Regions from separate parts of the Paenibacillus sp. J22FR21 genome, predicted to be linked through region 1. Evidence: predicted binding sites of a transcription regulator. Region 1 holds the regulator's gene; the other holds the start of a gene.
What was found. The regulator LexA, encoded in region 1, represses DNA repair genes until DNA is damaged. The targets are predictions, from matches to a motif close to CGAACATATGTTCG.
Positions count from the first base shown of each region.

Region 2: the regulator LexA is predicted to act here: its motif matches at 2,650-2,663, upstream of recA (recombinase RecA).

Region 1 is NZ_JBWDNJ010000002.1:611,902-616,332, forward strand. Features, by position in the region: gene AC0YNS_RS08585 (MerR family transcriptional regulator) at 1-100, shown strand, start outside; gene glnA (type I glutamate--ammonia ligase) at 134-1,462, shown strand; gene AC0YNS_RS08595 (hypothetical protein) at 1,598-2,182, shown strand; gene lexA (transcriptional repressor LexA) at 2,286-2,906, opposite strand; gene AC0YNS_RS08605 (LysM peptidoglycan-binding domain-containing protein) at 3,094-3,480, shown strand; gene AC0YNS_RS08610 (DUF896 domain-containing protein) at 3,756-3,953, shown strand; gene AC0YNS_RS08615 (aldo/keto reductase) at 3,984-4,431, shown strand, end outside.
Region 2 is NZ_JBWDNJ010000001.1:646,175-650,605, reverse strand. Features, by position in the region: gene rny (ribonuclease Y) at 1-587, opposite strand, end outside; gene AC0YNS_RS03295 (RecX family transcriptional regulator) at 768-1,433, opposite strand; gene recA (recombinase RecA) at 1,522-2,580, opposite strand; gene AC0YNS_RS03285 (competence/damage-inducible protein A) at 2,801-4,042, opposite strand; gene pgsA (CDP-diacylglycerol--glycerol-3-phosphate 3-phosphatidyltransferase) at 4,163-4,431, opposite strand, start outside.

The sequences.
Region 1 (4,431 bases):
CCAATTGCATCGATTGCTTAAGCAGCAGTTGCTAGAGAAGAGACCTGGCAAAGCATCTATGATTCAAGGCCAGCTGTCCCGTTTCTATAACAAAAAGTAATTCAAACCAATTAGCCTTTAAGGAGATGATTCTGTGAGCTACAACAAAGATGACATCAGACGTATTTGCAAAGAACAGAATGTCCGGTTTATTCGACTTCAGTTCACCGATTTGCTGGGAACGATCAAGAACGTCGAAATTCCGGTAAGTCAGCTGGAAAAGGCACTCGATAACAAAATGATGTTCGACGGCTCGTCCATCGAAGGTTATGTGCGGATTGAAGAGTCCGACATGTACCTCTATCCGGACCTGGATACATGGGTTGTATTCCCATGGGTTGCAGAAGATCGTATTGCCCGTCTGATCTGTGATGTATATATGCCTGACGGTACACCATTTGCCGGCGATCCGCGCGGCATTCTGAAGCGCGTTCTGAAAGAAGCGGACGAGCTTGGCTTTACTGCGATGAACGTTGGACCAGAACCGGAATTTTTCCTATTCAAAACAGATGAGAAGGGCAATCCGACTACAGAGCTTAACGACCAAGGCGGATACTTCGACCTTGCGCCGATGGATCTGGGGGAAAACTGCCGCCGTGAAATAGTATTGACGCTGGAAGAAATGGGCTTTGAAATCGAAGCTTCTCACCATGAGGTGGCTCCGGGTCAGCACGAAATCGACTTCAAATATGCGGATGCGATCAAAGCAGCCGATCAAATCCAGACGTTCAAGCTGGTTGTCAAAACGATTGCACGCCAGCACGGACTGCATGCTTCGTTTATGCCGAAGCCGCTCTTCGGTGTCAATGGTTCCGGTATGCACTGTCACCAATCGTTGTTCAAGGGCAATGTGAATGCGTTCTACGATGAGAGCGACAAGCTGGGCCTTAGCCAAACGGCTCGTTATTACATGGCTGGCATGCTGAACCATGCACGTGCTTTCTCAGCGATTACGAACCCTACCGTAAATTCGTACAAGCGTCTGGTTCCTGGCTATGAAGCCCCTTGCTATGTGGCTTGGTCTGCAAGCAACCGCAGTCCGATGATCCGTATCCCGGCTTCGCGCGGTCTCAGCACGCGTATCGAAGTTCGTAGTCCAGATCCAGCAGCTAATCCATACCTGGCGCTTGCAGTTATGCTTAAAGCAGGTCTTGATGGTATCCGCAACAAAACTCCGCTGCCGGCTCCGACTGACCGTAATATCTACGTGATGACGGATGAGGAGCGTATCGAAGAGGGCATCCCTACCTTGCCGGATGACCTGAAAGAAGCATTGACTGAGCTGCTTCGCAGCGAAGTTATTTGTGAAGCGCTTGGCGATCACGCGCTTGCCCATTTCTATGAGCTTAAAGAAATCGAGTGGGATATGTACCGCACGCAAATCCACGAGTGGGAACGCGATCAGTACTTGACGCTCTACTAGAACCGAAGAAACCCTTGATGCCGTATGGTATCAAGGGTTTTTTGTGTCTTCGAGTATTAGTGCTTCCGCACTTGTACCTCTGCTTTCGCATACGATGCCACAATAGCCATTCGATTCATGAAGGAGGCAGCGTATGTGAAGAAGCAAGCGGCGACAAAAGCGGAGAAACCGTTTCGACTAACTGGAGCGATATTATCCCATGTAGCAGTAACGATGGTGCCATTCTTAAGGAAGATCGTACTGAACTATTCCTATGCCCTGAAATGGTCCAAGGCTATTCGCGGAGCGGATTTAGATACCTTATCCGCTCTATTTAGGTCGGTTGTGCCTTCTGCTAAATTAAATGGGTTCTCTACGAATGCCATAGGTTACTTCTTTGATTTTGAGTTCCCTGAACCGATCCTTCAATATTCCATCGGAACGACGATTCCACCCGGAACGACGCAATTCACATTCTCAACCCCGATTCATCGAGCTATTGCAAGAGCAATTCTGCCTTTCTATAAAGCGCTTCGTTCCTCTTCAACATACGCAGCTGCTGTTGCGGCTGCCGTGAACAATAATAATCGAACACGATTGGCAGCCTTGATTCGACGAAAAGTAACAGCATGCGCGCTTAAATCGATAACAATTGATTTCTCCGGCATAGCCTTAAGCTTCAAATACAAGAGCAGTAAATTCACCTATCGTCATTTGTTATTCCGCGAAATCGTAGGTTAGCTGACATAATGGAGGTACATCGGCGTTGCGTGGCGGGTGACAGAAAAAGGGGCAATTCCTAACGCTGCTGCAGCGAGAAGAAATGCCCCTTATCATTTGTTGATTAGTGGATGTCGCGGAAAAGTCCGATGACTTTGCCGAGAATGGAGACGTTACGCAGTCGGATCGGTTCCATCGTGGAATTCTCCGGCTGCAGACGGATATGATCCTTCTCTTTATAGAAGGTCTTAACAGTTGCTTCGTCTTCTTCTGTCATCGCAACGACGATATCGCCGTTGGAAGCGGTTTGCTGTTGGCGGACAATGACGTAATCGCCGTTATGAATGCCTGCTTCGATCATACTTTCACCGACAACGTTCAGGATGAATACATTGTGGTCGCCAACCCTGTCAGCCGGAAGGGGGAAGTAATCCTCGATGTTCTCTGTTGCAGTAATCGGTACACCGGCAGTTACCTTACCTACCACAGGAACCTTAGCAATGGAGAGCGGGAATGGAATCTCGTTGTCTTCGCCGTCCAAGATCTCAATTGCGCGAGGTTTAGTTGGGTCACGGCGAATAAGGCCTTTCTTCTCCAGGCGATCAAGATGGCCATGGACTGTAGAACTGGAAGCGAGTCCGACCGCTTCACCGATCTCGCGAACGGAAGGCGGATAACCTTTCTCGCGAACTTCCGTCTTAATGAATTCTAGTATCGCCTGCTGGCGGTTTGAAAGTTTCGACACCGGAATCACTCCAAAGTTTCATTTGTGTCAAATTATAACACAGAACCGGAGTTCGTACAAACATAAGTTCGAGAAACACAGGTTCGCATATTTTTACGAACAAATGTTCCAAAAACGCTTGACCACAAACAAACGTTCGTGTTATTCTTGGTTTATCAAATAGAACAAACGTTTGGGGTGCTGGAGAATGATGACAACGATGTCCACTTACTCTTCTAATTATAAAGGTGAAGCTCGCAATACACGGAATACTCGCGCTGTGAAGCGTACTTGGCAAGAGAGAAGAACAGAACGCCTATTAATGAGACTAGCCGTAGCAACACTGTTCTTCGTACTGCTGTTCACAGGACTCTCACTGATGACAAGCCAAGCGAACAGTGAATATCCTGCAGCGCCAACTGCTTCGGAACAGATTGTAGTTGTTGGCTCAGGTGACACACTATGGAACATCGCTAGCAGTATTCGTAAGGAAGGCGAAGATATTCGTCATGTTGTTTTTAACTTGAAACAACGGAACAACTTAACCTCCAGCTCGCTGCAAGCCGGACAATCCTTAATTATCCCTGTTGAATAACTGGGCTCGCCGAAACAGCTTCAATAGAATCAATACATACTTACAAGAATGATCCATAGGAATCTACATTCAGAAGCCTGAGTCTCTATTGCTCAGGCTTTTTTCATTTCTGGCGGCATATCGTAATTATAAGGTGCACCCGAGGTGGAAAGAGGATGGAGAAGACAAGTGAAAACAAGCCTCAGAGAGGGCCATTTCGCCTTGACAATGGGCAATTAAAAATGTCAAAGTAAAGAATGACATGTTGGCCGAATCAGGGAAGGAGCTTATTTGAAATGGAAAAGATTATCGCCCGTATTAATGAACTATCCAGAAAGAACAAAACCGTAGGGTTGTCGCCGGAGGAACTGGTCGAACGCGACGAGCTTCGCCGTCTATACCTTGAGAATTTCAAGAATAACTTCCGGAATCAACTCGATACCATTAAATATGTGGAAGATGAAGAGAACGGGGAAGATACGATCAAGCATTAGCAGCAGTCTATTTGAAGGAGGACATGTAGCATGCAATATCGTTTACTTGGCCGAAGCGGTTTAGCCGTATCGGAGCTTTGCTTAGGTACAATGACGTTCGGTAATACGACAAGCGAGACGGATTCCATAGAGATGATGAATCGTTTCTTCGAGAAAGGCGGCAATTTCCTTGATACTGCGAACGTGTATGTATCCGGCCGCTCTGAAGAGATTGTAGGTAAAGCGATCAAAGATCGACGTTCAGAAGTTGTGCTCGCAACGAAAGTGAGATTCGCGACTGCGAATCACCCAAACGGCGTCGGTGTTTCAAGAAAGCATATTATGGATGCCGTCGAAGCAAGCTTGAAGAGACTTGATACCGACTATATCGACCTCTATCAAGTGCATGTGTGGGATCACGCAACACCGATTGAAGAGACGCTTCGCGCTCTTGATGATCTGGTTACTTCAGGAAAAGTTCGTTATATCGGCTGTTCCA
Region 2 (4,431 bases), on a different contig from region 1:
GCTGCGCAGCGTTGAATCGCAAGCGAGATAATATCACGTGCTTTCTTATCTGCTTCTTCCTTCGCTTGCTGCTCGATTTCTTTAATCATTTGTGCAGTTTCATGACGAACTTCCTGCTCAACGTTGTTCAAGATGATTTGTTTCGCATCTTCCATTGTCAAGTTCGAAATCCGCTCAAGCTCTTGAAGCTGCTGTTTGTAAAGGGTATCGATTTGTTCCTGTGTTTCCTCGATCCGCTTCTCTTTGTTGGCAACTTGTTCTTCTTTGCGTTCCAGCGCTTCTATTTTTTTATCCAACGACTCTTCTTTCTGAATCAGTCGTCTTTCAAGACGCTGTACCTCATTGCGACGTTCGCGAATATCTCTCTCAGCCTCGGTACGGAGCTTGTGGACTTCATCTTTCGCTTCGAGAACCGTTTCTTTCTTCTGCGCTTCGGCTTCTTTCTTCGCATTGTCAACAATTTGACTAGCGGCCTGCTCGGCGCTTGAAATTTTGGCCTCGGCGATCGATTTGCGAATAAAATAACCGACACCAAAGAAAATTGCACCAACAACGAGAATGATCAGGATCCATACCACTACTGGCATCTTTCTCACCTCCTCGTTGCTCACCTAAGCAAACGCTTGGGACATTATTTGGTTTTCTAGCCGGTTTTTAACCCGATCATACATACTTAATTTGACGAAAATAATCGTTTCGAATCAATTTTTGGAAGGAAAATCGATTCTAGAATAAAGAATACAAACTTATTTTATCTTTTGTGAAAATCAATTGTCAAGCATATGCCCATCCTCATCATCTTCCATTCCGAGAACAGCAGCCTTTACCGCTTCTCTTACCGTATTCATCGGAAACCCGCGGCGCAGCAGAAACACAGCTAATTTCTGTTTCCTCTCACGAGGTTCGCCTTTAATATAAGGCCATTTCTTATGTGCAGCTCGTATGGCGATATCCGTCTCCGATTGCTCATTCAGCTTCTGAGAGGCTTGCTTCGCCATATCTCTGGAGATTCCACGCTGCACAAGCTCCTGCTGCAATAAGCGGCGCCCTTTCATCTGGGTTCGCATCCGTTCGGAAGCATACATATTGGCATATTGCTTATCGTTGACCAAACCTTCCTGTCTCAGACGCTCAATTGCTTTCTCCGCAGTTTCGGGATCGATTTCCTTCCTTGCCAAATACCGCATAATCTCTTTCTCCGTACGCTGCCTTGCCCCTAAATGGGCTAGCGATAGAATGTACGCCCGGTGCCTGGAGTCCTCTTCGACAATCTGCTTCAGCTCATCCCCATGAATTTCTCTGCCCTTCAGCAGACGAAATTTAATCAATAGGTCTTCATGTACGCTGGTGTACGGTTCTTGCGAATCATTGACAAATAGATGGTAGCGCTGCTTGGCCTTCCGGTCCTGTTCAACGCCGGTAATTACTAACACCTCTGTCACTCCCCCAATTCGTACCACTTACTTATAAACAGAGAAGCACCTGTAAAGGTGCTTCTCCGGGTAACCGATCTCCGTCGGTTTATTCCACATCTAGATCCAACTCGTCCTCGTCTTCTTCATCCTCGCTGAATGCCTCTCCAGCTGCGGCTGCAGCTGCCATGTTGCTGGCTTCACGAATTTGCTTCTCGATTACAGCTGCAATGTCCTTATGGTCTTTAAGGAATTGCTTCGCGTTCTCACGGCCTTGTCCAAGACGCTCGCCGTTATAAGAGAACCAAGCACCGCTCTTCTGAACGATATCCTGCTCGACGCCGATATCCACGATGCTTCCCTCTCTGGAGATGCCTTCGCCATACATAATGTCGACTTCGGCTTGTTTGAAAGGAGGAGCTACTTTGTTCTTAACAACTTTAATACGTGTCCGGTTACCGACAATGTCGTTCCCTTGCTTGATGGACTCGATACGACGAACATCAAGACGAATTGTGGAGTAGAACTTCAGAGCGCGACCGCCTGGCGTTGTCTCAGGGTTACCGAACATAACGCCGACCTTCTCACGAAGCTGGTTAATGAAGATCGTGATCGTCTTCGATTTGCTGATCGCACCGGAAAGCTTACGAAGTGCTTGCGACATCAAACGTGCTTGCAAACCAACGTGGGAATCTCCCATGTCGCCTTCAATTTCCGCTTTCGGTACGAGTGCCGCAACGGAATCGACAACGACAATGTCTACCGCGCCGCTGCGAACAAGTGCTTCCGCGATCTCTAGGCCTTGCTCACCCGTATCTGGCTGAGACAGAAGCAACTCATCAATGTTAACGCCAAGCTTGCTTGCATACGAAGGATCAAGAGCATGCTCCGCATCGATAAATGCAGCTTGTCCGCCTGCACGTTGTACTTCTGCGATCGCATGAAGCGCAACTGTTGTTTTACCGGAGGATTCCGGTCCGTATACTTCAATAATCCGGCCGCGCGGGAAGCCGCCAATTCCAAGTGCAATATCTAATGCAAGTGCACCGCTGGATACTGTTTCAACTTGCATATGAGTTGATTCACCAAGCTTCATGATGGAGCCTTTACCAAATTGCTTCTCTATTTGACGCAATGCCATTTCTAATGCGGCTTTACGATCTGCCAAGAAATCCACATCCCTTATAATTTATACTTTCATGATACCTTGTTTCGTTCGCTTTGACAAGACATTTTACGAACATATATTCTTATTTCTCATTTGGCCAAATAGAGAAACAAAAAAAGAACCGCAGCAAAGTAATCTTCGCCACGGTTCTTCCGCTAACTATTGTCGATTATAGTCGAAAATTAATCATCTGACAAGCCTTATTAACAATTTATTCTAATTACAGCGCCTGCCACAGCCGATAAAGAAGCGACTTTGCTGCACGCAGTCGAATAATGCCCCTGCTTCCGCTAAGATGCGCTGTGAACACCTGTGTAGGCTTCCCGCGCTCCGAAAGTCCGAAATACACAAGCCCGACCGGTTTCCCCTCGGACTCTGCAGGGCCGGCTACGCCGGTTAACGAGACGCCGAAATCGCTGCCTGCGAGTTCGCGTACCCGCTCCGCCATAAGCGCCGCAGTCGACTCGCTGATTGCACCGGGTGCATCAGTCCCCTCGAGCTGCGACATCGGGATGCTCAGCAATTTATGTTTCATTAAATTGGTGTACGTTACGACGCCGCCAACAAACTCTCCGCTGCTTCCGGGTACTTGTGTCACGAGCTGCGCGAACAAACCGCCTGTAAGACTCTCAGCGCTGGCTAGTGAGCGTCCGGTCGCACGCAGCTGCCTAATGACAGCTTCCTCGAGCGGAATGTCTTCACGAGCGTACAGATGCGTGCCAACACGTGCAAGGATTTGATCCTCCGCCGATTTAAGACGTGCTTCGGCCTCCTGCTCGTTTAACGCTTTCGTCGAAATCCGAATCGCAACTTCGCCTTCTTTGGCATATGGGGCAATCGACGGATCGGATTGACCCTCGATTAAATCAATAATAGCCTGCTCCAAGCTTGATTCACCGATACCGGCGAACATCAGCAAACGAGAGAACAGCCTGCGTTCCTCACCCATGACGGATCTAATCCATGCTTTTGCCGGCCCATCGAACATCGGTTTCATCTCGCGCGGCGGCCCCGGAAGCAGCACGTAGCTTGTGCCATCCACGGCGAGTGCATTGCCTACAGCTAAGCCCGCATCATTCATCAGCGGATCACTGCCTTCAATCAGATGCGCTTGACGACGATTGCTCTCCACCATATGAATGCCGCGCGAGCTGAACATCACCTCTATTTTGTCCATAGACGGTTGATGGATCTCAATGGAACGGTTCAAATAATCCGCCAGCGCATCCTTCGTCAAGTCATCCATCGTCGGCCCAAGTCCACCCGTAAAGAGAATGAGATCGGCTCTAGTGCGCGCAAGCTCGATCGCTTGGCGAATTCGGCCTGCATTATCGCCAACGACAGTCTGAAAATAAACATCGACCCCCAGCTCAGCAAGCCCTTGAGACAAATATGTAGCATTCGTATTCACAGTCTGACCCAGCAGCAATTCCGTACCTACAGCAATAATTTCTGCGCGCATGACAACAGCTCCAATCTATGTATGAGGTGGATTAGTAACCAGGTGTAGGAAAAGCAAAGCACCACCCCTTCCTGACGAACAGAAGGAGTGATGCTACATGTTTAATGCTTTAATGCCGGTTTATGCTACCGGAATGAGATTTTTATTTTTGACAAAATAATCGATACCGGAGTAAACCGTGATGAGTGCCGCTGCATAGCTAGAAATCAAATCGAACGGAAAATCCAGAAATGCAAACGGGAAATTGTTAAGCAATAACGCGATAATCATCGTAATTTGTATGGCTGTCTTCCATTTGCCCCACGTGCTGGCAGCCAGAACAGAGCCTTCAAGTAATGCAATCTGGCGAAGGCCGGTCACTGCAAACTCACGACTGATGATGACGATCG